DNA from 4 places in the Roseomonas sp. BN140053 genome. Region 4 is predicted to be linked to each of the others. Evidence: predicted binding sites of a transcription regulator. Region 4 holds the regulator's gene; each other region holds the start of a gene.
What was found. Region 4 encodes LexA, which represses DNA repair genes until DNA is damaged. Its sites were predicted from a motif close to TGTTCTANNTANGTTC; they were not measured.
Positions count from the first base shown of each region.

Region 1: a site for LexA is predicted at 5,732-5,747, ahead of uvrA (excinuclease ABC subunit UvrA). Genes of this name have one in related genera too.
Region 2: a site for LexA is predicted at 1,697-1,712, ahead of ACLIBK_RS22165 (ImuA family protein). Genes of this name have one in related genera too.
Region 3: a site for LexA is predicted at 6,034-6,049, ahead of ACLIBK_RS20175 (S24 family peptidase). Genes of this name have one in related genera too.

Region 1 is NZ_JBLLEB010000009.1:90,563-97,750, reverse strand. Features, by position in the region: gene ACLIBK_RS11120 (ATP-binding cassette domain-containing protein) at 1-715, shown strand, start outside; tRNA gene ACLIBK_RS11115 (tRNA-Lys) at 854-929, opposite strand; gene ACLIBK_RS11110 (peptidylprolyl isomerase) at 998-1,588, opposite strand; gene coaD (pantetheine-phosphate adenylyltransferase) at 1,588-2,106, opposite strand; gene gyrA (DNA gyrase subunit A) at 2,099-4,939, opposite strand; gene ssb (single-stranded DNA-binding protein) at 4,969-5,535, opposite strand; gene uvrA (excinuclease ABC subunit UvrA) at 5,882-7,188, shown strand, end outside.
Region 2 is NZ_JBLLEB010000040.1:25,000-32,187, reverse strand. Features, by position in the region: gene ACLIBK_RS22175 (LysR family transcriptional regulator) at 1-840, opposite strand, end outside; gene ACLIBK_RS22170 (DUF1127 domain-containing protein) at 946-1,185, shown strand; gene ACLIBK_RS22165 (ImuA family protein) at 1,762-2,517, shown strand; gene ACLIBK_RS22160 (DNA polymerase Y family protein) at 2,484-4,055, shown strand; gene ACLIBK_RS22155 (error-prone DNA polymerase) at 4,384-7,188, shown strand, end outside.
Region 3 is NZ_JBLLEB010000031.1:15,584-22,771, forward strand. Features, by position in the region: gene ACLIBK_RS20155 (hypothetical protein) at 1-162, shown strand, start outside; gene ACLIBK_RS20160 (glycogen/starch/alpha-glucan phosphorylase) at 243-2,723, opposite strand; gene ACLIBK_RS20165 (NADP-dependent oxidoreductase) at 2,914-3,837, opposite strand; gene ACLIBK_RS20170 (FAD-dependent monooxygenase) at 4,067-5,266, shown strand; gene ACLIBK_RS20175 (S24 family peptidase) at 5,303-5,947, opposite strand; gene ACLIBK_RS20180 (hypothetical protein) at 6,074-6,517, shown strand; gene ACLIBK_RS20185 (hypothetical protein) at 6,514-6,999, shown strand.
Region 4 is NZ_JBLLEB010000001.1:341,954-349,141, reverse strand. Features, by position in the region: gene ACLIBK_RS01645 (ComEC/Rec2 family competence protein) at 1-1,587, shown strand, start outside; gene lexA (transcriptional repressor LexA) at 1,581-2,294, opposite strand; gene glp (gephyrin-like molybdotransferase Glp) at 2,391-3,596, opposite strand; gene moaC (cyclic pyranopterin monophosphate synthase MoaC) at 3,596-4,087, opposite strand; gene trpC (indole-3-glycerol phosphate synthase TrpC) at 4,099-4,953, opposite strand; gene trpD (anthranilate phosphoribosyltransferase) at 5,029-6,123, opposite strand; gene ACLIBK_RS01615 (SurA N-terminal domain-containing protein) at 6,320-7,188, opposite strand, start outside.

The DNA of each region.
Region 1 (7,188 bases), on a different contig from region 4:
CGTGGCGCTGGTGGGCGAGAGCGGCTCGGGCAAATCCACCCTGGGCCGCATGCTGCTGGGCCTAACCGCGCCGAGCGGCGGCACCATCCTGTATCGCGGCCGCGCCCTGGCGAAGCTGGACGAGGCGGCCCGCCGTGCCTTCCGGCGCGAGGTGCAGGTGGTGTTTCAGGACACCGGCGCGTCCCTGAACCCGCGCCGCACGGTGGGGCAGAGCGTGGCCCTGCCGTTGCAGCACAACCTGGATGTCTGGGGCGAGGAAGCCCGCCGGCGTGCCGACGGGCTGCTGGACCTGGTCGGCCTGTCGCCGGCGCGGTTCCGCGACCGCCTGCCGCATGAACTGTCCGGCGGCCAGCGGCAACGTGTGGGGATCGCCCGCGCCCTGGCCTCCGACCCGGCCGTGATCATCGCCGATGAGCCGGTCTCCGCCCTGGACGTGTCGGTGCGGGCGCAGCTGCTGGGGCTGATGCACGCGCTGCGGCAGCAGCGGCAGTTGGCCTACCTGTTTATCACCCACGACCTCGGCGTGGTGCGGGCGCTGGCGGATCGGGTGATGGTGATGCAGGGCGGCCGGGTGGTGGAACAGGGTACCGCCGACGCGGTGCTGGAGGATCCCCGGCACGACTACACGCGGCGCCTGCTGGCTGCGACACCGGTGCCCGACCCCGGGCGCCAAGCCGCGCGGCTGGCGCAGGCGGTGGCTGGCCGGAGGGGTTGAGGGCCGCTACCTGCCCCACGTGGCCAGTTCGCCAACTGGAGCCGCACCCTCGGCCAGGATGGGATGCCGGAGCGCGGGGCGCTCCAGGGAGCTGAAACGGCGAAGCCCCGAGGTGTGCACCCCGGGGCTTCGCGTGCTTGGTGTGCCCGCTCGGGCTCGAACCGAGGACCCCAAGATTAAAAGTCTCGTGCTCTACCGACTGAGCTACGGGCACGTCTCAACTAGTCGGAAGCAGCAGCGGGGGGCCGGTGTCAAGCACCGAAACCCCCGCCGCGGCCGGCATCACTGCCCCTGGGGCACGTCCGCCGCGATGCGGGCGCGGGTGATGCGGTCGGGCTCGCGCACCGAACCGCTCGACCCGGCGCCGCGCTTGATCTTGTCCACGATGTCCATGCCGGAGATCACCCGGCCCCAGATCGTGTACTGCCCGTCCAGGCTCGGCGCCGGGGCGAACATGATGAAGAACTGACTGTTGGCGCTGTTCGGGTTCTGCGTACGGGCCGCACCCACCGTGCCTCGAATGAAGCGCGCCCGGTTGGGCGGGCTGAACTCAGCGGGAAGGTCGGGCAGCGGGCTGCCGCCGGTGCCGGTGCCGGTCGGGTCGCCGCCCTGGGCCATGAAGCCCTCGATCACGCGGTGGAAGGGCGTGTTGTCGTAGAAGCCCTGGCGCACCAGCGCCTTGATGCGCTCCACGTGCTGCGGTGCCAGCTCGGGCAGCAGCTGGATGGTCACCCGGCCGTCCTTGAGGTCCAGCAGAAGCGTGTTCTCGCGGTCCGCGGCAGGGGGCGTGCCCTGCGCGGCCGCGTCATTGGTTTCGCTCATCAGCGCTCCTCCGGCGATGGTGGCAGTGAACAGCAGCGTGCGTCGCCGCATCATACGTGCTCTCCCGTGTGGCCGCGAACGCGTGCCAGCGTGCGCTCGAGCGTGAGCGCGGGCACGAAGGACGACACCTCGCCCCCGAGCCGCGCGATCTCCTTCACGAACCGCGAATTGATGAACTGGTTGCGTTCGCTGGCCATCAGGAACACCGTCTCGACCTCGGCGTCCAGACGGTGGTTCATGCCCGCCATCTGCAATTCATAGTCGAAATCCGACACCGCCCGCAGGCCGCGCACGATCACCGCGGCGCCGACCTGCCGCGCGAAGCTCACCAGCAGCGTTTCGAAGGGCTCGACCTCGATGGTGGTGCCCGTCCGCTCCGCGATCGGGCGAACTTCCTCGCGCACGAGGTCCACCCGCTCTTCCAGGGAGAAGAGCGGGCCCTTGCCGGCGCTCATGGCCACGCCCACCACCAGCCGGTCCATCAGCCGCGCGGCGCGGTGGATGACGTCCAGGTGGCCGTTGTGGATCGGGTCGAAGGTCCCGGGATACAGGCCGACCCGCTCAGGCATCGGCGTCCCCATCGGCCCCGCCGTCCAGCGGCTCCACCGCATCGGGCGAAGCTTCGGCGACGTCGTCGCTGCCGGAGGAGTCCACCACGGGGAAGCAGGAGATGACGTGCTCCCGCTTGTCCAGGCGCAGCATGGTCACGCCCTTGGAGGTGCGGCCGGTGATGCGGACCTGGTCCACCGGCGTGCGGATCAGCCGCCCGTCATCGGTGATCAGCATCACGTCATCCCCGGTCTTCACCGGGAAAGTCGCCACCACGCGGGGCGCCGCCGACTTGCCGCGGCCTTCGCGCGCCGACAGGTCGATGTTGGTGATGCCGATGCCGCCGCGGCCGGACACGCGGTACTCGTAGGCCGAGGACCGCTTGCCGAAGCCCGCATCGGTGACCACCAGGATCAGCTCCTCGGCAGCTTCCAGCTCGGCGAAGCGCTCTTCCGAGAGGGTCAGGTCCTCGGCTTCCTCCGCCACCTCCTCGGCCGCGGGGTCGCCCAGCCCGACCACCTCCTCCGCGACGGCCTCCGCTTCCTCGGCGCTGTTGCGGCGCTTGGCGATGGCGGCCTTGAGGTAGGCCACGCGCTCGGCATTGGTGGCCTCGACGTGCCGCAGCACGGAGAGCGCGATCACGCTGTCCCCCTGCCCCAGCTTGACGCCGCGCACGCCGGTGCTGTCGCGGCCGGAGAAGACCCGCAGCGTGTCGCTTTCCGCCACGAAGCGGATGCAGCGGCCGTTGCGGGTGGCCAGCGCCACGTCGTCGCCCTCGCGGCAGGTCTGCACGCCGATCAGGCTGTCGCCCTCGTCCAGCTTCATGGCGATCAGGCCGGTGGCGCGGACGTTGCGGAAGTCAGACAGCCGGTTGCGCCGCACGTTGCCCTGCGCCGTGGCGAAGACGAGGTGCAGGTTCTCCCACATCCCCTCGTCCTGCGGCAGCGGCAGCACGGCCGTGACCTGCTCGTCCTGCTGCAGCTGCAGCAGCTGGCGCAGGGAGCGGCCCCGCGCGGTGGGACCGGCCAGGGGCAGCTTCCACACCTTCTCGCGGAAGGCGATGCCGCGGGAGGTGAAGAACAGCACCCACTGGTGGGTGTGCGCGTTGAAGGAGCGCACCACCACGTCGTCCTCGCGCGTCCCCGCCGCCGAACGGCCGCGGCCGCCGCGGTTCTGCGCCCGGAAACTTTCCAGCGTGGTGCGCTTGACGTAGCCGTCGCGCGTCAGCGTCACCACCATCAGCCCAGGCTCGATCAGGCTCTCGTCGTCCTGGTCGGTGACGCCGTCCACGATCTCCGTCATGCGGGAGGAAGCGAGCTGCGCCCGGATCTCGGCCAGCTCCTGCGCCATCAGCTCCAGGCGGCGCGGGCGGCTGGCCATGATCTCCAGCAGCTCGCGGATGCGGCCGCCGACCTCGTCCAGCTCGGCGACGATCTTGTCGCGCTCCAGCCCGGTCAGGCGCTGCAGGCGCAGTTCCAGGATGCCGCGGGCCTGGGTTTCCGTCAGCCGCACCGTGTCGTCGTGCACGATGTTGCCGGCATCATCCACCAGCGCCAGCAACGAGGCCACGTCGCCCGCCGGCCAGTCGCGCGTCATCAGCGCCTCGCGCGCCGCATTGGCGTCGGGGCTCTGACGGATGACGCGGATCACCTCGTCGATGTTCGCCACCGCGATGGCCAGGCCGATCAGCAGGTGCCCCCGCTCGCGCGCCTTGTTCAGGCGGAAGCGCGAACGGCGCAGGATTACGTCCTCGCGGAAGGTGATGAAGGCGAAGAGCGCGTCCTTCAGCCCCATCTGCCGCGGCCGGCCATTGTCCAGCGCCAGCATGTTCACGGCGAAGGAGGTTTGCAGCGCGGTGAAGCGGTAGAGCTGGTTCAGCACCACCTCCGGCGTCGCTTCGCGCTTCAGCTCGATCACGATGCGCATGCCGGAGCGGTCGCTCTCGTCGCGCAGGTCGGAGATGCCCTCCACCTGCTTGGCGCGCACCAACTCGGCCATGCGCTCGATCAGCGTGGACTTGTTGACCTGATACGGGATTTCCGTGACCACGATGGCCGAACGGCCGCCGCGCATCTCCTCGATCGCGGCACGCGCGCGCAGCGGCACGGAACCACGCCCGGTCTCGAAGGCCGAGCGGATGCCGGCACGCCCCAGGATCAGCCCGCCGGTCGGGAAATCCGGCCCGGGGATGATCTTCATCAGCTCTTCGAGGGAGGTGTCCGGCTCTGCGATCAGCTTCAGCGTCGCGTCGATCACCTCGGCCGGGTTGTGCGGCGGGATGTTGGTGGCCATGCCCACGGCGATGCCGTTGGCGCCGTTCACCAGCAGGTTCGGGAAGGCCGCCGGCAGCACGCGTGGTTCCGACGCGCTCTCGTCGTAGTTGGGCTGGAAGTCGACCGTGTCCTCGTCGATGCCGGCCAGCAGGGCGGCGGCGGACTTGGCCAGCCGCGCCTCGGTGTAGCGCATCGCCGCCGGCGGATCGCCGTCCACCGAGCCGAAGTTACCCTGCCCGTCGATCAGCGGCACGCGCATGGAGAAGGGCTGCGCCATGCGGACCATGGCGTCGTAGATCGCGGCGTCGCCGTGCGGGTGGTACACGCCCATCACGTCGCCCACCACGCGGGCCGACTTGCGGTGCGGCTTGTCCGGCGTGTAGCCGGCCTCGTGCATGGCATACAGGATGCGCCGGTGCACGGGCTTGAGCCCGTCGCGCGCATCCGGCAGGGCGCGCGACACGATCACGCTCATCGCGTAGTCGAGGTAGGAGCGGCGCATCTCCTCCTCGAGAGCGACGGGGGTCCCCGTCAGCTCCGGCCCCTCAGCGCCGCCGGCGCCGTCCTCGGTGTCACTCACATCTGCATCCTAAAAGAACCGGCCCGCGCTCAGAACGGGATGTCGTCGTCGAGGTCACCCTTGGGCGCATCCCAGCCACCGCTCTGCGGCCGCGAGGCACCGCCCGAAGAACCACCGCGGTTGCCGCCGCCGAAACCGCCGCCGCCGCGCCCGCCGCGGTCGCCACCGCCGCCGGAGAAGCCGCCGCGCTCGCCGCCGCCGCCACCGGAGAAGCCGCCGGCCCCCTCGCCGCCCTCGGCACGGTCGCCACGGCCGCCCAGCAGCGTCAGCTCACCGCCGAACTGCCGCAGCACGATCTCGGTGGAATACTTGTCGGCGCCGTCCTTGTCCTGCCACTTGCGGGTTTCCAGCTTGCCCTCGATGTAGACGCTGGACCCCTTGCGGAGGTACTTCTCAGCGATCTCGCCGAGGCGCTCGTTGAAGATCGCCACCGAGTGCCACTCGGTCTTTTCCTGGCGGTTGCCCTCGCGGTCCTTGTAGGTGTCCGTGGTGGCCAGCCGCAGGTTCACCACCTTGCCGCCATTCTGGAAGTTGCGGACCTCCGGGTCCTTCCCCAGGTTCCCGATCAGGATCACCTTGTTCACGCTGCCGGCCATGGCGTCAGACCCTCTCCGCTGCCTCGGCCCGACCGCCGAGCGGCAGCCGACCGAATCGAAACCACCCGCGCGGCGAGACCGGCAGGGCGGTGAAACCTACCCCCAGCGGAAGGCGCTAGCCACCCCTGGGGCATGAAGGCCGGAGGCGGCGGTGAAAGCCCCTTCCAGCCCTGCCTATATGGTGCGACAAGCCCGCGAACACAATGCGAACACCCGGGGTTCAGCCGAGGAACAAGCCTTGCCCGACAGCCTGCCGCCTGCCCTGCCCGACCCCGTCGCCTCGGCCTCGCCCAAGCCGCGCGATGCCACCCCGCGCCCGCACCAGGCGGGGTCCTCGGGGGGATTCATCCGGGTCCGCGGGGCGCGGCAGCACAACCTCAAGGGCATCGACCTCGACCTGCCCAAGGACACGCTGACGGTCATCACCGGCCTGTCCGGCTCCGGCAAGTCCAGCCTGGCCTTCGACACCATCTACGCCGAGGGCCAGCGCCGCTACGTCGAGAGCCTGAGCGCCTATGCCCGGCAGTTCCTGCAGCTGATGGGCAAGCCGGAGGTGGACAGCATCGAGGGCCTTTCGCCCGCCATCTCCATCGAGCAGAAGACCACCTCCCACAATCCCCGCTCCACCGTCGGCACGGTGACGGAGATCTGGGACTACATGCGCCTGCTCTGGGCCCGCGTCGGCGTGCCTTATTCGCCGACCACCGGCCTGCCCATCGTGGCGCAGACCGTGTCGCAGATGGTGGACCGCGTGCTGGGCATGCCGGAAGGCAAGCGCCTGCTGATCCTCGCCCCCGTGGCGCGCGGCAAGAAGGGCGAGTGGAAGAAGGAGCTGGCCGAACTCCAGCGCCGCGGCTTCGAGCGCGCCAAGATCAACGGCACCCTGTACCGGCTGGAAGACGCGCCGGCGCTGGACAAGAAGAAGAAGCACGACATCGAGGCGGTGGTGGACCGCGTGGTGGTCGCCCCCGGGCTGGAAAGCCGGCTGGCGGACAGCTTCGAGACGGCCCTCGCGCTCAGCGACGGCGTGGCCTACGCCGACGACGCCGACAGCGGCGAGCGCACCGTGTTCAGCAGCCGCTTCGCCTGCCCGGAGAGCGGCTTCACCATCGAGGAGATCGAGCCGCGGCTGTTCTCCTTCAACTCGCCCCAGGGCGCCTGCCCGGTCTGCGACGGGCTGGGCACCGAAACCTTCTTCGACCCCGCCATGGTGGTGCCGGACGACCAGCGCTCCCTGGCCGACGGGGCGGTGGCGCCCTGGGCCGGTGGCGCGTCCTCGGAATACTACGACCAGACGCTGGAAAGCCTGGCGCGGCACTACAAGGTCCGGCTGACCACCTCCTGGGCGGAGCTGCCGCCCAAGGTGCGCGAGGGCATCCTGCACGGCACCGGCACCGAGGTGGTGACGCTGCGCTACAAGGACGGGCTGCGCGCCTACGAGGTGAAGAAGCCCTTCGAAGGCGTGCTCCCCAATCTCGAGAAGCGCCTGCGCAGCAGCGACAATCCCTGGGTGCGCGAGGACCTGCAGCGCTACCAATCCGACCGGCCCTGCCGGACCTGCCAGGGCGCCCGGCTGAAGCCCGAGGCACTGGCGGTGAAGGTGGCGGGGATGCACATCGCCCAGGCCTCGGCGCTGAGCATCCGTGGCGCGAT
Region 2 (7,188 bases), on a different contig from region 4:
ATGCCGGCCCAGTTGCACCGCCAAAGGCACATCGTGCCGCACATGCAGGGCGATCTCGAAATCCGGCAGGGATGGCAGCCCATCCTCCGGCCCCACCACCCGCAAGCCGGACGGCAACGACCCCGCCAAGCCCAGCGTCACGGCCAGCCCGGCCAGCGCGATGGCATGCGCCCCGGTCTGCGAGGCGGAACTATAGGCCACCCGCCAGGGCAGTGCGGAACCGTCGAGCGCCTGCACCGCCGCACGGCTCCAGGCACAGCCGGTGCGGCACAGCGCCACCGGCAAGGGCCGACGCAGATGCACCGGCAGGGCGGCGGCACTGACCCAGCGCAGCGGCCCGCGCCACAGCCGCTCGGCGCCCAGCCCGGCCCCGTCCATGCCGGCGGAAAACAGGGTCAGATCCAGCTCCCCCGCATGGAAGCAGCGCAGCAGGTCCGTGCTGGGCAGGCAGACCACCTCGATCTCCACCGCGGGGTGGGACTGCGCGAAGGGCGCCAGGATCTCGGGCAGCCAGACCAGCGCGTAGTCGTCGGGTGAACCCAGCCGGACATGCCCGGCCAGCTCGGGCGTGCGGAAGCCCGCGATGATCTCGTCGTGCATCTCCAGCAACCGCCGGGCGCGGTCCAGCAGCCAGGTCCCGTGCGAGGTCGGCACCAAACCGCGCGCCCCGCGGGTCAGCAGCGGTTGCCCGAGCATGTCCTCCAGCCGGCGCATCTGCATGGACACCGCCGATTGCGTGCGGCCGACATGCTGGGCCGCACGCGTGACGCTGCCACCTTCGGCCACCAGCACGAAGGAGCGCAGCAGGTCGGGGTCGATCCCGGGAGGCAGGGCGAGCATGGGCATCAATCTCGCTGATGGAGAACAGCAAAACAACTCGTTTCCCTCATGCAGCGCGGCTCGCCATACAGGAGGCGTCGCAGCAATCCTGAAGGAGACACGACGATGTCAGCCCATGCCACCCCCGCCCCCTATGCCCTCGGCGCGCATGCTCCGGCCGGGCGCGGCAAGCGGGCCACGGCCTGGTGGGGGATCATCGTCCGCAGCCTGCAGGCCATCGAGAGCCGACGCCTGCTCGCGCAGATGGACGACCGCATGCTGTCGGATGTCGGCATGAGCCGCAGCGACGCGCTGCGCGAAGCGGCGCGGGCGCCCTGGGACGTGGGCCCGCAGCAGCGGATCTGAGCAGCGCCTCGCGGCACGGCGGGAAACGTCGCGCCGGGCGGGAACTCCGGGTTCCCGCCGCACGCTCCGGTTCCCGTGGACCAGCGTGGAACGCCGCATCCTGCGGCCGCAAGCCCGGCCCTGCCCTGACCTGCCAAACGTTCTGGCAGACCCGGCTTGGCCCATAGCGGGACAGGAAGTTTGCCTCTTCGGGCAGCACCATCCTGTCCCGTCGCGTAAACTTGGCCGGCCTGCACGGCCGAGCGGGAGAACGGTTGCAAGCGTCTTCCGGCGCCTGCCCCCGCCCCTCGCAGGGCCCTGTCCCAGAACAGCACGCAGCATCCCTCCCCTGGCACGACGCTGCTCGCCTTGCCGTGCCAGCCTTCCTCCCCTGCCCACCCCGCAGGAAGGCGCAGCGGCAACCCCGCCTGAGCGCAGCAGACCCGGCAACCGACAGCGAACACACCTCCCGGTGAGCACGACGCAACCCCTGGCCGCCGCGTCGCGCTTGACCCGACGCGACCGCGTACCCGAACATACAGTGAACAGACACCCACCCACCCCGGAGTCGAGCGAGTGCCCCCCGCGCCTTCCCCCATGGACCGGCCTGCCCTGCTCGCCGCGCTTCGTGCCCGCGTCGGCCGGCTGGAGCGTGCGGGTGCGGCGGAAGCCCTGGCCCGCACGGGTGAGCACGCGATCCCGCTGGCCCCCGGCATCGATGCCGCCCTGCCCGGCGGCGACGGGCTGCCACGGGCCGCGCTGCACGAGATCCTGGCCGCCGGCGCCGGGGCCGCGGCCGGCTTCGCGGCGCTGCTGCTGGCGCGCAGCGGCGGCACCGTGTTCTGGATCGCCCGCCGCCCGGATGCCTGGCCGCCCGGCCTGGCACGCTTCGGCCTGTCGCCCTCGCGCCTGGTGCTGGTGCAGGCCGAGGCTGAGTCGGATGCCCTCTGGGCCATGGAAGAAGCGCTGCGCTGCCCGGCCGTGTCGGGCGCGCTGCTGATGCACGAAGCGTCCGGCCGCCCGCCCGATGGCGTCGCCGCGCGGCGGCTGCAACTGGCGGCGGAAACCGGCGGCGGCATCGGCCTGCTGCTGCGCGAGGACGAGGACTCGCCCGGCCCGGTGCTGGCCACCACCCGCTGGCGGATCTCGGGCCGCGCCGGCACCGGCCTGTCGCGGCACGACCTCGGAGACCCGCAGTGGTGCCTGGAACTGCTGCGTGCCCGTGGCGCCAAGCCCGCCAGCTGGAACGTCACTTGGCGCGCCGGCACGGAAACCCTGGTGCCCGAAGGCATGGCCGACCACGACGCGGAGGAGGATGGATGCGACGACGCGTTTGCCGCCCGCCTCGACTGATCACCGGCGGCGCGCCGGCCCTGCCGCCAGCCCTGCCGGAGGCGGGCGCGGCATCGCTGCCCCAGCGCCGCTTCCTGGCGCTGCACCTGCCGCGCCTGGCCACCGACCGGCTCGGCGGCACCGGGCCACTCGTGACCTGGGGACTGCGCAGGCAGCGCCGGCTCGTGCTGGCGGTCAACGCAGCGGCCGAGGCGGCGGGGATGCGCCCGGACCAGCCGCTGGCCGATGCCCAGGCGATCTGCCCCGGCCTGCGCGCCGAGCCCGAGGCGCCGGACGCCGTGCGCGACCTGCTGCACCGCCTCGGCCTCTGGGCGCTGCGCTACACGCCGCTGGCCGGGATCGACGCCCCGGACGCGCTGCTGCTCGACATCACCGGCTGCGACGCGGGCTGGAGCGGCATCGCCGCGCTGCGCGACGACGCCGTGGCGCGGCTGGGGCGGCGCGGCCTCGCGGTGACGGGCGCCGTGGCGGGCACGCCGGATGCGGCCCTGGCCCTGGCGCGCGCCGGCCGGTCCGCCCTGGTGGCGCCCGGCGCCGAGGCGGCCGCCACCGCCCCCCTGCCCCTGTCCGCCCTGCCGCTGGAAGTGTCGCTGCGGACGGCCCTGTACCGCCTGGGCCTGTGGCATGTGGGCGACCTGCGGGCGCAGCCGCGCAGGCCGCTGGCGCGTCGCTTCGGGCCGGAACTGCTGGCGCTGCTGGACGGGGTGGCCGGGCAGCGCACGCGTCCGATCCTGCCGCTGCGCCCACCGGCGGAGTTCCTCGCCGCCCGCGACCTGGCCGAGCCGATCGTGACGCGCGAAGCGGTGGACGCCGTATTCGCCCTGTTGCTGGACGATCTCTGCGTGCAGCTATCGGAAGCCGGGCGCGGTGCCCGCCGCCTGCTGCTGCGCGCCCACGGCGTGGACGCCGCGGTGCAGGAGATCACGGTGGGCACCACCCTGCCGATGCGCAGCCCCCCGCATCTCGCCCGCCTGTTCCGCGACCGATTGGAGGAGCTGGCCCCCGGCTTCGGCTTCGACCGCCTGTCCCTGCACGCCGAGCTCACCGAACCGCTGGACGCCGCGCAGGATGGCTTCGCCGGCAGCGACGCCGCCGGGGCCTCGAACCGCGCTGCGCTGTCGCAGCTGCTGGACCGGCTGGCGCTGCGGCTGTCCGTGTGGCGCCTGGCGCCGCAGGCCTCGCACCTGCCGGAACGCGCGGCGACCCGCGCCCCGCCCTTGTCCGAGGATACCGCCACCCCCGAGCACTGGCTGGCTCGCCCGCGCCCGGTGCGGCTGCTGCTGCGTCCCGAGCCGGTGGAGGTGGTGGCGCTGCTGCCCGACGACCCGCCCATGCTGCTGCGCTGGCGCAACCGCAGCTTCCGCGTCCGCCGCGCCGAGGGACCGGAACGCGTGCTGCCGGAATGGTGGCGCGACGCCCCGAACCGCGCCGCGCGCGACTATTACCGGCTGGAGGTGGAAAGCGGCGAGCGGCTCTGGGTCTGCCGTGTCGGGCATTCGACCCCGCCGCGCTGGTTCCTGCACGGCTTCCTGGCGTGACCTTCGGCGGCAGTGCCCGTGACTCCCGGGAGGGAGAAGGAATTCTCCCTCCCGGACCCACCCTCATCTTTTTTCGGGAGCTGCCGGATCTGGTTGGAAACGTCGGGCGCCGCGGGACTCAGAAAACATTCATGCTGTCCGCACGGGCTGACGCGGCAATCGCCGGAGGGCATGGCCCTCCGGCGCGACCGACGTCGCAGCCCAACCCGCGGCAGCACTCCCGAAAGAAGATGAGGGGGAGGGTCCGGGAGGGGGAGAATTCCTTCTTCCCCTCCCGGGACCACGGGCCGACCGCCCGGATCGAGGGCCGACCGAGCGTGTCACCCGGATGACCGGCTACGCGGAACTCGGCGCCCTTTCCAACTTCACCTTCCTGGAAGGCGCCTCCCATCCGCATGAGCTGGCCGACACCGCCAAGGCGCTGGACCACGCCGCCTTCGGCATCGCCGACCGCAACTCCCTCGCCGGCGTGGTGCGCGGCATGGCGGCGGCGGAGGACACCGTCCTGCGCTACGTGGTCGGCTGTCGCCTCGCGCTGGAGGATGGCCAGGAATACCTGGCCTGGCCCGCAGACCGCGCCGCCTATGGCCGCCTCACCCGGCTGCTCAGCCACGGCCGCATGAACGCGCCCAAAGGTCAGTGCCGGCTGACGCGGGAGGACCTGCTGGACGCGGCGGAAGGCTGGGTGCTGGCGCTGATCCCACCCGACCTCCCCGGCGCCAGCTTCGCCGAGCGCCTGCACCGCGACGCGCAGGCGCTGCGCCGCCGCGCCCCGCTGCCGGCCTTCTGCGCCGCCATCCACCGCTACGCCGGCGACGACGCCAAGCGGCTGGACGCGCTGGCGCGGCTGGGCGCGCCGCTGCTCGCCGCCGGCGGCGTGCGCTTCCACGTGCCAGAGCGTCGCCGGCTGGCCGACCTCGTTTCGGCCATCCGCCTCGGCGTCACGCTGGACCGGCTGGGCTACGCGGCCGCCCCCAACGCCGAGGCGCACCTGAAGCCCCCGGCAGAGATGGCACGCCTCTTCGCGCGCTGGCCGGAGGCGGTGTCCAACACCCTGCGCGTGCTCGATGCCTGCACCTTTTCCCTGCGCGAGCTGCGCTACGAGTACCCGGAGGAGATCCTGGAGCCCGGCTTGTCCGCGCAGGCCGCGCTGGAACGCCGGGTGCGGGAAGCGGAACGCGAGCGCTGGCCGGACGGAACGCCACCCGCCGTGGCGAAGCAGCTGGCAGAAGAATTGTGGCTGATCGCGCACAAGGCCTACGCGCCCTACTTCCTGACGGTGCACGAGATCGTCCGTTTCGCGCGATCAAAGGACATCCTGTGCCAGGGCCGCGGCTCGGCGGCGAACTCCGCCGTCTGCTACGTGCTGGGCATCACCTCCGTCGCCCCCGACAAGCACCAGCTGCTGTTCGAGCGCTTCCTGTCGATCGAACGTGACGAGCCGCCCGACATCGATGTGGATTTCGAGCACGAGCGGCGCGAGGAGGTGATCCAGCACCTCTACGCGCGCTACGGCCGCCACCGCGCCGCGCTGGCCGCCACGCTGATCCGCTACCGCACGCGCTCCGCCATCCGCGAGGCCGGCAAGGCGCTGGGCCTGGGCGAGGACATCACCGCGCGCCTCGCCAAGGGCTCCTGGGGTCCCGGCCACGCCGAGCTGGCCGACCTCGCGCGCGAGGCAGGGCTGGACCTGGAAGCGGAACCGCGGCTGGGCATGGCCATCACGCTGGCCGCGGAACTGGAAGGCTTCCCGCGCCACCTGTCCACCCATGTCGGCGGCTTCATCATCACCCAGGGCCCGCTGACCGAGCTGGCCGTGGTCACCAGCGCCGCCATGGCCGACCGTACCACGGTGGAATGGGACAAGGACGATATCGAGGTCCTGCGCATCCTCAAGGTCGACGTACTGGGGCTGGGGATGCTCAGTTGCGTCCGCCGCGCCCTCGACCTCATCGTCCGCCACGGCGGCGAGCGCCACTCGCTGCAATCCGTGCCGCAGGACTGCGAGAAGACCTACGCGATGCTGTCGCGCGCCGACACGGTGGGCGTGTTCCAGGTCGAGAGCCGGGCGCAGATGAACATGCTGCCCCGCCTGCGCCCGCGCGTATTCTACGACCTCGTGGTGGAGGTCGCGATCGTGCGTCCCGGCCCGATCCAGGGCGACATGGTGCATCCCTACCTGCGCCGCCGCAGCGGCGAGGAAGCGACGGAATACCCAAAACCTGAGTTACGGGAAGTGCTGGAAAAGACCTGGGGCGTGCCGCTGTTCCAGGAACAGGCCATGCGCATCGCCCAGGTCGCGGCCGGCTTCTCGCCCGCCAAGTCGGACCTGCTGCGCCGCGCCATGGGCACCTTCAAGGGGGGCGGCGACATTCCGAAATTCCGCGACGAGCTCATCGCCGGCATGGTGCGCAACGGCTACGAACAGGATTTCGCCGAGCGCTGCTTCCGCCAGATCGAGGGCTTCGGCTCCTACGGCTTTCCCGAGAGCCACGCCGCCTCCTTCGCGCAGCTCGTCTACGTGTCCGCCTGGATCAAGTGCCACCACCCCGCGGTCTTCGCCGCAGCGCTGCTGAACAGCCAGCCGATGGGCTTCTACGCCCCCGCCCAGCTCGTGCGCGACGCGCGCGAGCACGGCGTGCGCGTCCGTCCCGTGGAGGTGACGCGCAGCGACTGGGACTGCACGTTGGAGCCCGATCCCGACAGCACCGGCGGCCTGGCGTTGCGGCTGGGGCTGCGGCTGGTGCAGGGCCTTGCCGCCGCCGAAGCCGACGCGCTGGTAGCCGCGCGCCCCTTCGCCGACCTGCCAGACCTGCTGCGCCGCACCGGATTGCCGCGCGACGCGGTGGCGGCGCTGGCCCGGGCCGACGCCTTCCGCGGCCTCGGCCGCGAGGGGCGGGAAGCACTGTGGGACGCGCAGGCCGTGGAACGCACCCCCGGCCCCGGCGACCTGCCCCTCTTCGCCGCGGCCGAGGCGCGGCCCAGCCTGCCCGCCGTCACCGCCGGCGAGCGCACGGTGTTGGACTACGGCGCCACCGGGCTGACGCTGCGCGACCACCCACTGGCGCTGCTGCGGCCGCAGCTGGACGCGCTGGGGCTGGCCGACACCCGCGTCCTGGCCGCGGCGCGGCGC
Region 3 (7,188 bases), on a different contig from region 4:
CAGGGTGAGGCGGCCGCGCCGGCGAAGCCGGTCGCGGACGAAGCCCTGAATCGCGAGCGTGAAGCACGTGAGATCCGGCGCCGCTACTGGGAGCAGGAAAAGGCGCGACGGGAAGCGCGTGCTGCCGGCAGCACCAACCTGGTCGCCAGCCCGGTTCAGTAGGCCGGAGCGTCCCGCGTCGCATAGCGCCGTGCCAGAATGCGGAGCGGCAGGGGGGGCGACCACCCCCCTGCCTTGCAGCATCAGCGCGGCGGCAACCCCCAGATTTCCTCGGCATATTCACGAATGGTGCGGTCGGAGGAGAACCAGCCGACCCGTGCCGTGTTCAGGATGCTGGCCCGCCACCAGGCTGCCGGATCATTCCAGCGGGCGGCCACTTCGCGCTGCGCGGCGTCGTAGCTGTCGAAGTCGGCGGTGACCAGGAAGGTGTCGTGATTCAGCAGCCCGTCCACCAGCCCGCGGTAGCGGCCCGGCTCCTCCGGCGAGAAAACGCCCGAGGCCACGGCGTCCAGCACCCCGGCCAGGCTGGGTGACGCGGCGACGGCAGCGCGGGCGTCGTAGCCCTGCTGCTTCCGGGCCGCGACCTCCGCGGCGGTGAGGCCGAAGATCACGATGTTCTCGGGGCCCACGCGCTCCCGGATCTCTACGTTGGCACCGTCCAGCGTGCCGATAGTGATGGCGCCATTCAGCGCCAGCTTCATGTTGCCGGTGCCGGAAGCTTCCAGCCCGGCGGTGGAGATCTGCTCGCTGAGGTCGGCCGCGGGAATGATCATCTCCGCCAGGGACACGTTGTAGTTCGGCAGGAAGGCCACCTTCAGCATGCCATGCACGGTAGGGTCGTTGTTGACCACCCGCGCCACGTCGTGTGCCAGGCGGATGATCAGCTTGGCTTGGTGATAGCTGGCGGCCGCCTTGCCGGCGAAGACCTTGACCCGCGGCACCCAGTCGCCGGTCGGGCGCGCCCGCATCGCGTTGTAGAGCGCCACGGTCTGCAGCACGTTCAGCAGCTGGCGCTTGTACTCGTGGATGCGCTTGATCTGCACGTCGAACAGCGCGGCCGGGTCCACAGCCACGCCGATCCGCTGCGCGATCAGGGAGGCCAGGGCCTCCTTGGCCACCCGGCGCTGGGCGGCGAAGCGGTTCTGGAAAGCCGGGTCGCCCGCATGGTCGGCCAGCCCTTCCAGCAGGCCGGGATCGTCCAGCACGCCCTCGCCCAGCGTGTCCACCAGCAGCCGGGTCAGGCCGGGATTGGCGCGCAGCAGCCAGCGGCGGAAGGTGATGCCGTTGGTCTTGTTGGTGATGCGCCCGGGCAGGACGCGGTTGAGGTCGGCAAAGACGGTCTGCCGCATCAGCCCGGTGTGCAGGGCCGAAACGCCGTTGATCTTGTGGGAGCCCACGAAGGCCAGGTGCCCCATCCGCACGCGCCGGCCGTGCTCCTCGTCGATCAGTGACACGGCGGCCAGCAACGCGTCGTTGCCCCCCTCCCGCCGGGCGGCGTCGAGGTGACGGGCGTTGATCAGGTAGATCAGCTGCATGTTGCGAGGCAGCAGCCGTTCCATCAGCGACACCGGCCAGGCTTCCAGCGCTTCCGGCATCAGCGTGTGGTTGGTGTAGGAGAAGGTGGCCCGGGTGATGTCCCAGGCCTCGTCCCATTCCAGTCCGTGCACGTCCAGCAGCAGCCGCATCAGCTCGGCCACGCCGATTGCCGGATGAGTGTCGTTGAGCTGCACCGCCACCTTGTCGGCCAGCGATCGGACCTCGCCGTACAGGGCGAGCTGCCGCCGCAGCATGTCCTGCAGGGAGGCAGAGGCGAAGAAGTATTCCTGTCGCAGCCGCAGTTCCTGCCCTGCCGGGGTCTCGTCACCCGGGTACAGCACGCGGGAGATCGCTTCCGCCCGGACGCGGTCGGTTTGCGCGCCGACGTGGTCGCCGCGGTTGAACTCGGCCAGCCGCAGAGGGTCCTTGGCCCGCGCCGACCACAGCCGCAGCGTGTTCACCCGCTTGCCGCGCCAGCCCACCACCGGCGTGTCGTAGGCCACCGCGCGCACGGTTTCGCTGGGGTGCCAGACCAGCTTGGGGATGCCGCCGGGCACCAGCTCGGCCTGCACGTAGCCGCCGAAGCCGATGTCGTAGCTGATCCCGGCGCGCTCGAACTCCCAGGGATTGCCGAAGTTCAGCCAGTCTTCCGGCAGCTCGTGCTGCTGGCCGTCCTCGATCACCTGTCGGAACAGCCCGTGCTCATAGCGGATGCCGTAGCCGTAGGCGGGGATGCCGATGCTGGCCATGCTTTCCATGAAGCAGGCGGCGAGGCGGCCCAGCCCGCCATTGCCCAGGGCGGCATCGGCTTCCTGCGCCAGCACGGCGTCTAGTTCCACGCCCAGCCCCTTCAGGGCCTCCCGCACGGTTTCCGTCAGGCCTAGATTGCCCAGCGCGTCCGACAGCAGGCGGCCGATCAGGAACTCCAGGGACATGTAGCAGACCTGCTTGTCCCCGCTTTCCCGCGTATCGGTGTTGGAGGTGCGCCAGCCGTCCACGATCCGGTCGCGGGTGGCGAGGGCCGCGGCCAGGAACCAGTCGCGCTCGCTGGCGCGCTCCTGCGTGCCGCCGACCTGGTAGATCAGCTTGGACAGGATGCTCTGGCGCAGCTCCTCCACCTCGGCCCGAGGCGGGCTGCCCGATGTGGTGCTGTCGAGGTCATGGGCGGGCGCGGCGATGGTGTCCACGGGAAGACCTTGCTTGGAGGAACGAAGCGGAATCTGGCCGATCAGCCCGGGTTGTCCAGCATTTTCGCGCTATGGTTGCGAATTGCTGCTTGCGGATCAGCTAACGGATGCAGCATCGGGGCGGGAACCTTAGCACAGCAGGGCCGGACCGAGGGACGGGATTGTTCCTGTTCGGGCCTGTCCGACCCGTTCAGCGCACCTCCAGCACCAGCTTGCCCCGGAGGTGCCGGGATTCGCTGACCCGATGGGCCTCGGCCGCGTCGGCCAGGGCGTAGCGGGTGATCGCGGGCAGCCGCACCGCCCCGGATTCGAGCAGGTGAAGGATGCGCTCCAGGTGCGCGCGGTCGCGGGTCACGGGAGGGCGCAGCACGTCTACATCCGTCCGGGGCGGGTGGGAGCCCACGGGGGCCGGGGCGATCCAGACCAGCCGCCCGCCGGGCCGCAGAACCTTGAAGGAGCGGAGCTGTACTTCGTCGCCCACCGTGTCGAACACCATGTCGCAGTCGGAAACGAGGGTGGTAAAGTCCTCGTTCCGGTAGTCGATGGCCCGGTCCGCCCCGAGCTGGCGGACGTAGTCGTGGTTGGCGGCGCTGGCGGTGGTGATCACCTGGGCACCGAGATGCTTGGCGAGCTGGATGGCGAAGCCGGCCACGCCGCCCGCCCCGCCCTGGATCAGCACAGTTTCGCCGCGCTGCAGCCGCCCGGTATCCTCGATGGCCCAGAGCGCCGTGAGGCCGGCCAGGGCCACCGCCGCGGCCTCGACATGGCCGAGGCGGTCGGGCTTGCGGGCGAGGAGGGCGGCGCTGATCGCGAGCTTCTCTGCATAGGCACCCTCGATGCCGCGATCGGTGACGCCGAACACCGCGTCGCCGGGGGAGAAAGCGGACACCCCCGCGCCGAGGGCGCTGACCACGCCCGAAAAGTCGCGGCCGAGGATGTGCGGAAAGGTGGTGTCGTAGATCCCGCCGCCGTTCCGGACCTTGTAGTCGGCCGCGTTGACGCTGGCCGCGTGAATGTCGACCACGACCTCGCCCGGCCCGGCCACCGGATCGGGCGCGTCGCCGTAGCGCAGGACCTCGGGCCCGCCATGGCGGGAGAGGATGATGGCCTTCATTGATGGTCGTCCCCTGCGGCTGCGCGCCCTTCGCCGGGCGCGAAGATGGCGGCGCCACTGATCCGGCAGCCGGGTTCCCTGTCAACGGCGCGGCGCCTTGCCGGGCGCGGGACGCGGCGCCTGTGCTTCGCTGCCCAGTGGCGGGCGTGGGATGTTGCCCAGCCCGGTGCCCGGTCCTAAGCCTCCGGGAAAGCGGGCCGGGGAGCGCGCCCGCAGCGGGAGCGATGGGATGGAAGAACCGATCCTGGTGGCGGGCGGCGGTCTCGGCGGGCTGTTCACGGCCCTGGCGCTGGGCCGCAGGGGCATCGCCGTGCGGGTGCTGGAACAGGCCCCGGCCTTCGAGGCGATCGGCTACGGCATCCAGCTCGGGCCCAATGTGTTCCCCCACCTGGAACGGCTCGGGTTGCGCGAGGCGGTGCTGGGGGCCGCGCATCTTCCCCCCGCGGTGCTGATGCTGGACGCGCTGTCCGGCGAGGAGGTCGCGCGCATCCCCACCGGCGCTTCCTTTCAGCGGCGCTTCCGGCACCCCTACGTCGTGATCCACCGCGTCGACCTCTACGAGATCCTGCTGGCCGCCTGCCGGGACACGCCCGGCATCACGCTGGAGCCTTCCACCGCCGTGGCCGGCTTCGAGGCGGGCGACGACGGGGTCCGCGTGCGGACGGCGGAAGGGCGGGAAATCCGCGGCGCGGCGCTGATCGGCGCGGATGGTCTGCGTTCCGCCGTGCGGGCGCAGCTGCGCGCGGAGGGCGAGCCGGACGCGGTCGGCTACGTCGCGCATCGCACCCTGGTGCCCATGGAGCAGGTGCCCGCCCATGTGCGCCGCGACGAGGTCATCCTGTGGGGCGGGCCGGGCTTCCACATCGTGCACTACCCGCTGCGGGCCAACAGCGTGTTCAACATCGTGGCGGTGTTCCGCACCGAAACCCATGCGCAGCGCCGCGACCCTGCCGCCTACAAGGCGGAGCTGCAGCACACCTATCGCGACGCGCATCCCGCCATGAAGACGCTGCTGTCCCTGATGAGCCTGGAACGGCGCTGGCCGATCTCGGACCGCGCGCCGATCCGGCACTGGAGCCATGGCCGCGTCACGCTGCTGGGGGACGCCGCGCACCCCACGCTGCAATCCCTGGCGCAGGGGGCCTGCATGGCGATCGAGGACGGGTCGTTTCTCGCCGAGCTGGTCGGGCAGGCGGCGGGCGACCACGCCGCGGCCTTTCGCCGCTACGCCGCCGAGCGCTACGTCCGGACCTCCCGCGTGCAACTGGAATCCCGTGCACTCTGGGACGTCTACCACTGCGACGGCATCGCGCGGGACGTCCGGCGTCAGACCTTCGGGGAACGCTCCGAGGAGGATTACTTCCGCTGCCTTGCCTGGCTCTATGACGGGGCGGACCCCCCGGCCGCGCTGCGCTCCGCTGCGGCGTGAGGGGGCATCCCCGACGCGGGTGAAGCCGCCGCGGCGCTACTGGCTGGCCCAGACGACGCGGTGCATCCAGGTGATCTCGGCCAGGTCGAAGCTGTAGTTCGGGTGGGCGGGGTTGAGCGAGGACAGTTCCACCTTGCGGGCGGATTGGCGCAGCAGCTCCTTGGCCATCACCTCGCCGCCGCGGGTGCGTACCACCACGCGGTCGCCGCGCCGCACCGGGGCGCCGGGGGACACGATGATGGTGTCGCCGTCGCGGAACACCGGCTCCATCGATTCGCCGGAAATCTCCAGCGCATAGGCATTGGGGTCGGGGATCTCGGGCACGCTGATCTCGTCCCAGCCGGCCCCCACGGGATAGCCGCCATCGTCGAAATAACCGGCGCTGCCGGCCTGGGCGAGGCCGATCAGCGGGATGCGCCGCATCGCCCGCACGGGGGAGCGGAAGTTCATCGCGGCGCCCGTGATCAGGCTGGCGAAGGCATCCATCCCGGTGTTGGTGGCGCTGAGCACCTTGGCCACGCTTTCCGTGGAGGGCCAGCGCGCCCGCCCGTCCGGGCCCGTCCGCTTGGACGGGTTAAAGGCCGTGGGGTCCAGGCCCGCCTTGCGGGCGAGGCCGGAGGCGGAGAGGCCGTTCTCCGCCGCCAGCGCGTCCAAAGCGCGCCAAATGTCGTTGTGCTGCATGGGTCCTTTATCCTAGGTGCGCAGTCGTTGATCAATAGGAACTTTCTCTTACAAAACGATTGACGTTCACGAAGTAGCGAGTGCAGTGTTCACTCATTGTTCCCGTCCAGGTCGAGGAAGCCCACGATGACCCCTGCCGCAGCGCGCCCCACCGGTCCCGGCCGCTTCGCCGCCATCAGCAAGGCGGAGCCCTTCCGCAGCGCCGAGGAGGCGTGGTTCTGGACCATGTCGGCGCTGATCGCCCGGCAGGAAGGGGCCCGCATCGTGGCCGGCCGCGGCGCGGTGGTGCGGCCCTGCGAGCCGGACGACGTGGTGAAGTGCCTCGACCGCCTGTACCGCCAGCGCCGGGTGGACCTGTCCCACGCGCGCATCCTGCGGATCTGGGGCGAGCGCGGCGAACGGCCCAGCGCCAACCACCCGCGCGAGCGGCACGACCACCGGCTCTGGACCGAGGCGCTCGACCGGCTGGAATGGCCGCTGCGCATCAAGGGAATCGTGGCCGGCGAACTCACCTCTCCCGCGGCATCGGCCGGCGGCACCGTGGTGTCGCTGGATGCCGCCCGGTCGTGAAACTCGGGGAAGGGGACGACTCGGCGACGGGGCAGCCGGCGGCGCACCCGTCGCACCGGCGGCAGGCAGGGGAACAGGAACTCTGGCTCGGCTTCGGCGGCCGGGCCGACCAGTTCTGGCTGCGGCTGCTGCGCCCGGGCTTCCGGCACTGCTTCGCCGGGCTCCGGGATGCCGGGGGCTGGACCGTGCTCGACCCCTTGTCGGGACGGTTGCTGGTGGTGCGACTCGACGTGCCCGCGGGGTTCGACCTTCCGGCCTTCTGGCGGCGCGCCGGCTGCGCCGTACTCGGTCCCTTCGTGCCGGCCGCGCCGGCGGCCCGGCGTCCCTGGCTGTCGCCCTTTTCCTGCGTGACGCTGTGCCGTGCGCTGCTGGGTCCGGGTTCGCCCCGCGCCATGACGCCCTACGGGCTGTTCCGTGCTCTCGAAGAAAAAAATACTATTATGAGGAAAATGTTCTTGACGGACGGTGTTCTCTCGCGTTAGAACACCGTCATCAACGGGCGAGCTGCGCCCGTTGCTCCCTTCCCGAACCTCCTCGTGGGCCCGACCGGATCATCCGGTCGGGCCCACGGCTTTTTCGGGACCCTCTCACACCGGACCCAGGAGAGCACGCGCGCATGGGTGTTTCGTTCCGTGCCCCGATGGCGAGGGTGACCGGCAACGGTTCCGCAG
Region 4 (7,188 bases):
TTGTCGGCGGGTTCCAGCCTCGGCTTCGCCGGCCTGCGCGACGCCATCGCGGCCCGGGTCGGCGCGGCGCTGCCGGGCGCGCCGGGCGCCGTGGCGGCCGCATTGCTGGCGGGAACCCAGACGGGCATCCCGACCGAAGCCCTGGTGGCCATGCGCGACAGCGGCATCGCGCACCTGCTCTCCGTCGGAGGGCTGCACGTCGCCATCGTGATCGGGCTCGGCTTCGCCGTGACGCGCTTCCTGGTGTCGCTGGCGCCCTTCCTGGCGCTGCGCCTGGACGCGAAGGCGATGGGCGGCGTGGTCGGCCTGCTGCTCGGGGGCGCCTACACGGTGCTGACGGGATTGCAGGTTCCCATGCTGCGGGCCTTCGCGCTGGCCCTGGTGGCCACGGCCGGGCTGCTGCTCGGGCGGCGGGCCGTATCCTTGCGCAGCATGGCCCTGGCGGCCGCGGTCGTGCTGCTGTGGCAACCCGATGCCGTGCTCGGCCCCTCCTTCCAGATGTCCTTTGCCGCCGGGCTGGCGCTGTCCGCGGGGTGGGAGGCGATGCGCGGCACGGTCCGGCGCTGGCAGGGGGACGGGCGGCTCCGGACGCGTGCGCTCCTCCTGCTCGCCGGGCTGTGCCTCACTTCGGTGATCGCCGGGCTCGCCACCATGCCCTTCGGGCTGCACCATTTCGGCCGGCTGCAGATCTACGGCGTGCTGTCCAACGCCGTGGCGGTGCCCGTCACCTCCTTCTGGGTCATGCCGGCGGGGATGCTGGCCATGGCGCTGATGCCCCTGGGGCTGGAAGGCTGGGCGCTGACCGTCATGGGATGGGGGCTGGACGTCGTGCTGCTGACGGCGCGGGTGGTCGCTGCCTGGCCGGCCGCGGCCACGGTGGCGCCGCCGATCCCGGCCTCCGGTCTGCTGCTGATAGCGGCCGGTCTCTGCTGGCTCTGCCTGTGGCGCACGCGGTTGCGGCTGCTGGGCATTGCGCCGGTGATCCTGGGGATTGCCTCGGGCAGCTGGACACCGCGGCCGGACTTACTGGTGTCCTCCGACGGACGGCTGATCGCCCTGGCCACCGAGAACGGCGTGTTCCTGGAACGGGCTTCGGGCTCGGGGGACTTCACCCGGGACAACTGGCTGCGGGGATGGGGCGAAGTTTCCGCGCAGCCCTTCCCGCGGCACGGCGAGGCCGCGAACGGCGCCGTGTCCTGCACGGAAGCGAGCTGCCTGCTGCGGCCGGGGGACAACACGCCGATGGCCGCGCTGCTGCGGGCCGCCGCGGTGCCGAGGGGCTCGCCCCCCATACCGGTGCTGGCGGCACCCTGGTGCGGCCGCGCCGCCGTGCTGGTGTCGGCGGAACCGATCCGCGGCCGCTGCCCCCCGGGAACGGCGCAGCCTGCGATCGTCGACCGGTTCAGCGTGTGGCGAAACGGCGCCCACGCCATCCGCCTGCGCCCCGACGGGGTGGAGGTGGTGTCCGACCGCGCCTGGCGCGGCGACCGGCCCTGGGTTCCGCCGCTGCCCGTGCCGCGGCTGCGCGAACCCGCGGCGCCGACGGATGAGGGCGGCGCGGCCTTCCGCCCGGAAGCGCCTCAGTAGCGGCGCAGCAGCCCGATCAGCTTGCCCTGCACCTTCACGCGGTCGGGGCCGAAGATGCGGGTCTCGTAGCGGGCATTGGCCGCTTCCAGCGCGATGGAGTTGCCGCGCTTGCGCAGCCGCTTCAGCGTGACCTCGGCCTCGTCCACCAGGGCCACCACGATGGCGCCGTTATCCGCCACGTCGCCGCGCCGGATGATCACGGTGTCGCCGTCCAGGATGCCGGCATCCACCATCGAATCGCCGGCGACTTCCAGGGCGTAGTGGTCGCCGCTGCCCAGCAGGGCGGCCGGGACCTCGATGCTGGTGCCCTGGTCGCGCAGCGCCTCGATCGGCAGGCCGGCGGCGATGCGGCCGTACAGGGGCAGGTGCACCGCGGCGGCGTCGTTGCTGCGGGCGATGCCGCTCAGGTTGGGCGCGAAATTGCCGCGGATGACGTTGGGCGCGAAGCCTGCCGCGGGGGCGGGCGCCGGGGCCGGCTTCACCGGGGCCAGGTTGTCGGGCAGCCGCATCACTTCCAAGGCGCGGGCGCGGTGGGCGCGCCGCTTCAGGAAGCCGCGCTCCTCCAGCGCCGTGATCAGGCGGTGAATACCGGACTTGGAGCGCAGGTTCAGCGCTTCCTTCATTTCCTCGAAGGACGGCGAGAACCCGGTCTGACGCAGGTGCTGATCGATGAAGGCGAGCAGCTCGTGCTGCTTCCGCGTGAGCATGATGCGTTCTCCGGCCGCGATGCGGGCGAACAAAACAGCAACCCGCTCCGCTGTTCTAGATAGGTTCCAACCGGTTGGTCAAGTTGTCCCCACGATTCACAGGCCAAGTGCCGCGAGATGGATGATCTCCACCCGCGATCCCGCCGGCAAGGGGGGCGCGTGCGGCGCTCGGATCACCAGGGCATCGGCGGCCGCGAGGGTCCGCAGCATGGAGCTGTCCTGCATCGCGAAGGGCGTCGCCACGGTTTCCCCGCCCTCGCCGACCTCGATTCGCGCCCGCAGGTAGTCCTGCCGCCGGTCGTTCGCCGCCAGGTCGCGGCCGACCAGGGCGGTCTGGGTCGGCGTCGGCCCGGCGGGCAGGCCGGACAGCCGGGCAATGGCCGGCAGCAGGAACAGCACGCCGCAGACCAGGGCGGAAACCGGGTTCCCGGGCAGGCCCAGAAGGGGAACATGGCGCAGCCGGCCCCAGATCAGCGGCTTTCCCGGGCGCATGGCGATTTGCCAGAAATCGAGCTCGAATCCCTGCGGCACCAGGGCGCTCTGCACCAGGTCGTGGTCGCCGACGCTGGCGCCCCCCGTGGTCACCAGCAGGTCGCAGCCGGCCGAGGCCGCACCGGCCGCCGCGACGGCATCAGGCCGGTCAGCCGCGATGGGCAGCACCACCGGCTCCGCCCCGGCCGCGCGCACCAGGGCCGCCAGGGCGTGGGCGTTGGAGGAGACGATGTTGCCGGCGGCCAGCGGCTCGCCGGGCAGCACGATCTCGTCCCCGGTGGCCAGGATGCCGATTCGCGGCCGCCGGTGCACGGTCAGCCAGGGATGGTTGGCGGCCGCGGCCAGGCCGATGTCCCGGGCGTTGAGGCGGCGACCGGCCGGCAGCAGCGCGTCGCCGGCGGCGAAGTCCAGCCCGCGGCGGCGGATCCAGCGCCCGGCCGTCACGGCTTCCCGCACGGTGACGGCGTTTCCCGACCGCTCGGCATCCTCCTGCAGCAGGACGCCGTCGGCCCCGTCCGGCAACACCGCCCCGGTGAAGATGCGCACCGCTTCGCCCGGGCCGACCTGCCCGGCGAAGGGATGCCCGGCCGGGGCCTCGCCGGTGACCGACAGGGTGGCGCCCTCGGTCGCGTCGGCGGCGCGCAGGGCGTAGCCGTCCATCGCCGAAACATCGGCCGGCGGCTGGGTCAGCCGGGCGGCAACGGGGGCGGCGAGGACGCGGTTCCAGGCCTGCGGCAGCGCCACGACCTCGGCCGGGACCGGCGCCAGGGCGCCCAGGACGCGCCCGAGCGCCTCCTCGACGGAGATCATCAGGGGGCCTCGAACAGCCCGGACTTGCCGCCGGACTTGCGGGTCAGCCGCACCGCCTCGATGCGCATGCCGCGGTCGGCGGCCTTGCACATGTCGTAGATGGTCAGGGCCGCCACGGTGACGGCACACAGCGCCTCCATCTCCACCCCCGTGCGGCCGGCCGTGGTCACGGTGGCAGCGATCTCCACGGCGTCCTCGCCGGTGGGCTCCAGTTCCAGGGTCACGGCGGAAATCGGCAGGGGATGACAGAGCGGGATCAGCTCGGCCGTGCGCTTGGCCGCCATGATGCCCGCCACCCGGGCGATGCCGAGCACGTCGCCCTTGCCCACCTGGCCGCCGCGGATCAGCGCCAGCGTGGCCGGCTGCATCACCACGCGGCCGCGCGCCGTGGCGCGGCGCTCGGTTTCCGCCTTGCCGGACACGTCCACCATCGCCGCCCGGCCAGCGGCGTCGAAATGGGTGAGGGGGCTGTCCCCGCCGGCCCCGCTCATGCCGCCCCCGCTCATGCGGCGCGGATGAGCTCGCGGGCGGCGGCGCCCACGTCGGGCTGGCGCAGCAGGTGCTCGCCCACCAGCAAGCAGCGCGCCCCGGCCGCGGCCATGCGGCGCACGTCGGCGGGGGTGCGGATGCCGCTCTCGCCCACCGGGATGCGGTCGGCCGGCACCAGCGGCGCCAGGCGCTCCGTGGTGGCGAGGTCCGTGCGCAGCGTCCGGAGGTCGCGGTTGTTGATGCCGATCAGCCGGGTTTCCAGGCCCAGCGCCCGGTCCAGCTCGCGCTCGTCATGCACCTCGGCCAGCACGGACATGTCCAGGGCGCGGGCGGTGTCCTCCAGCTCCTGGGCCTGGGCATCGCTCAGCGCCGCCAGGATCAGCAGGATGCAGTCGGCGCCCATGACGCGGGCTTCCAGCACCTGCCAGGGGTCGAACAGGAAGTCCTTGCGCAGCGTGGGCAGGTGGCAGGCGCCCCGCGCGGCGATCAGGTGCTCGGCCGAGCCCTGGAAATCCGGCGCGTCCGTCAGCACGGACAGGCAGGCGGCGCCGGCCTCGCAATAGTCGCGCGCCAGGGCGGCGGGGTCGAAAGGCTCCCGGATCAGCCCGCCGGAGGGGGAAGCGCGCTTGATCTCGGCGATCAGGCCGGTGCGGCCCTCACCGACGGCGGCGCAGAGCGCCCCGGTGAAGGAGCGTGCCTTGGGGGCATGCCGCGCCCGCCGTTCCAGCTCGGAGGCCGGCGTTTCGAGGGAGCGCTCGCGCACCTCCACCGCCTTGCCGGCCATGATGCGGGCCAGCACGTCGGGGATGGCGGCGCTGGAGGAGGCGCCGGCCACGACCGGGGCTGCGAGCGGAGGGGTCTGGTCCATCTGGGGTTCCTGGAACCCGGTCGGCCGGGTCATGGAGCGTCGTTCGGGTGCGGAGCGGGGGGACAACGCACCAGGTCACTGCGGAGCGGTCGCGACGCGAAGGCGGTCGAGCACGGTTCGCGCTGCACCGCTGTCGATCGCGCGGGCGGCATCCACCGCGGCGGGGGCAAGATCGTCATGCTTGCCGGCCACGACAAGGGCCGCCGCCGCGTTCAGCAGGACGCAATCCCGATAGGCCCCGGGGGCGCCGTCCAGCAGGGCCAGCAGCGCCGCGGCGTTTTCCGCCGGCTCGCCGCCGCGCAGGGCCTCGTTGGGCGCGCGGGGCAGTCCGGCCTGCTCAGGGGACACCTCGAAGGCGCGGATGCGGCCGTCCCGCAGTTCCACCACCTGCGATGGCCCGGCCAGGCAGAGCTCGTCCAGCCCCTGGCCGTGCACGAGCCAGGCACGCTCCGTGCCCAGCCGCGCCAGGGTTTCCGCCATCGGCCGCAGCCATTCCGCGGAAAAGGCGCCGGTCAGCTGCCGCCGCACGCCCGCGGGGTTGGCCAGGGGGCCGAGCAGGTTGAACACCGTGCGGGTGCCCAGCTCGACCCGCGGGCCTGCCGCGTGGCGCAGGGCGGCGTGATGGCGCTGCGCCATCAGGAAGGCCATCCCGGCCGCAGCGAAGACGTCCGGCAGGCGATCGAGCGGCACGTCCAGGTTGACGCCCAGCGTCGCGAGGGCATCCGCCGTGCCGGAGCGGGAGGACTGCGCCCGGTTGCCGTGCTTGGCCACCGGCACGCCCGCGGCCGCCACCACCAACGCCGCCGCGGTGGAGATGTTGAGCGTGCCGGCGCCGTCGCCGCCGGTGCCGACGATGTCGATGGCGCCCGCGGGGGCCTGCACCGACACCATCCGGGCGCGCATCGCCCGCACCGCGCCGGTCATCTCCGCCACGGTTTCGCCGCGCACGCGCATGGCCATCACCATGGCAGCGATCTGGGCGGGCGTGGCCTCGCCGGCCATGACGGTGCCGAAGGCTTCCTCGGCTTCCGTTTCGGCCAGGCGTTCGCCCGCGGCGAGTCGCGCCAGGACTGGTCGGAGCGACACCGTCAGGCGGCCGATCTGTTGCGGCGGTGCAGGGTGGCGAAGCGCGCGGCGGAAGGGGTCATGCCCGCCGAGTTTCGGTCCCATGCGGCAGCGAAGCAAGCTGCGCGGACCGGGCGGGCGGCGCCGCCGCGCGCCTCGCCGCCGACGCCCAGCCGATCACCCCGCATCGCGGAACCAACGGCCGCGCCGGTATCCGGACCGCAACCGGTGGTGTGCCACCGGCGCAGTGCCGCAGGGGCCGGGCGTCGGCCGGCCCGGCCCGACCCGACCGCGTCGGGGGTCAGGGGGCGCTGACCTGGTTCATCAGGTCCTGGTTGATGCGGACCTCGGCGCGCTGGCGCAACGCGGCGCCGTACTGCGCTTCCAGGTCCTCCTGCATGGCCTGCTCCACCTCGCCGCGGATGCCGGCCAGCGCCGCCTCGTCCGTGCCGGGGTCGGGCAGGATTTCCAGCAGCTGGGCCACCACGTAGCCCTCCGCCGTGCGGGCCATGGTGGCTTCCAGCGGCTTGGCGCCGAACAGCGGTTGCAGCAGTTCGGGCGGCGGGTTCTGCGCCCCCGGCACCTGGGCGGGGTCGCGGCCGAAGGGACCGAGGCGCGTGGAGGTCAGCCCGGCCTGCTGCGCCGCCGCTTCCAGGGTCGCGCCGTCGCGCACGGCCCCGAGCAGGGCGGCCGCCCGGGTTTCCTCGGCCCGGAACATGGCGTCCCGGATCCAGGCCGCGCGGACCTGGGTTTCCACCTGCTCGAAGGGGCGCAGGGCGGGGGGCGTCACCTCGCGCAGTTCCACGCCCACGAAGCCGGCGCCGGCCGCCGACTCCGCCATGCGGGCGGGCTGGCCGCGGTTGGCCGCGAAGATGGCGGCCAGCGTCTCGGTGCGGGCGTAGTCGGGCACGGGCAGCGGCACCTCGGCGCCGCTGGCGTCGCGGCCGCTGACATCCGTGGTCACGGTGGCGACGCGCAGGCCGAACTGTCGCGCCACCTCCTCCAGCGTGGCGCCGCCGGCCAGCGCGTCCTCGGCGCCGTTGACCCGCTCGTAGGCCAGGTCGGCGGCCTTGGTCTGGGCCAACTCCCCGCGCAACTCGTCGCGCACCTCGTCCAGCGTGCGGGTGCTCGGCGGCTGGATGGCAGACACGTGCAGCACGTGCCAGCCGA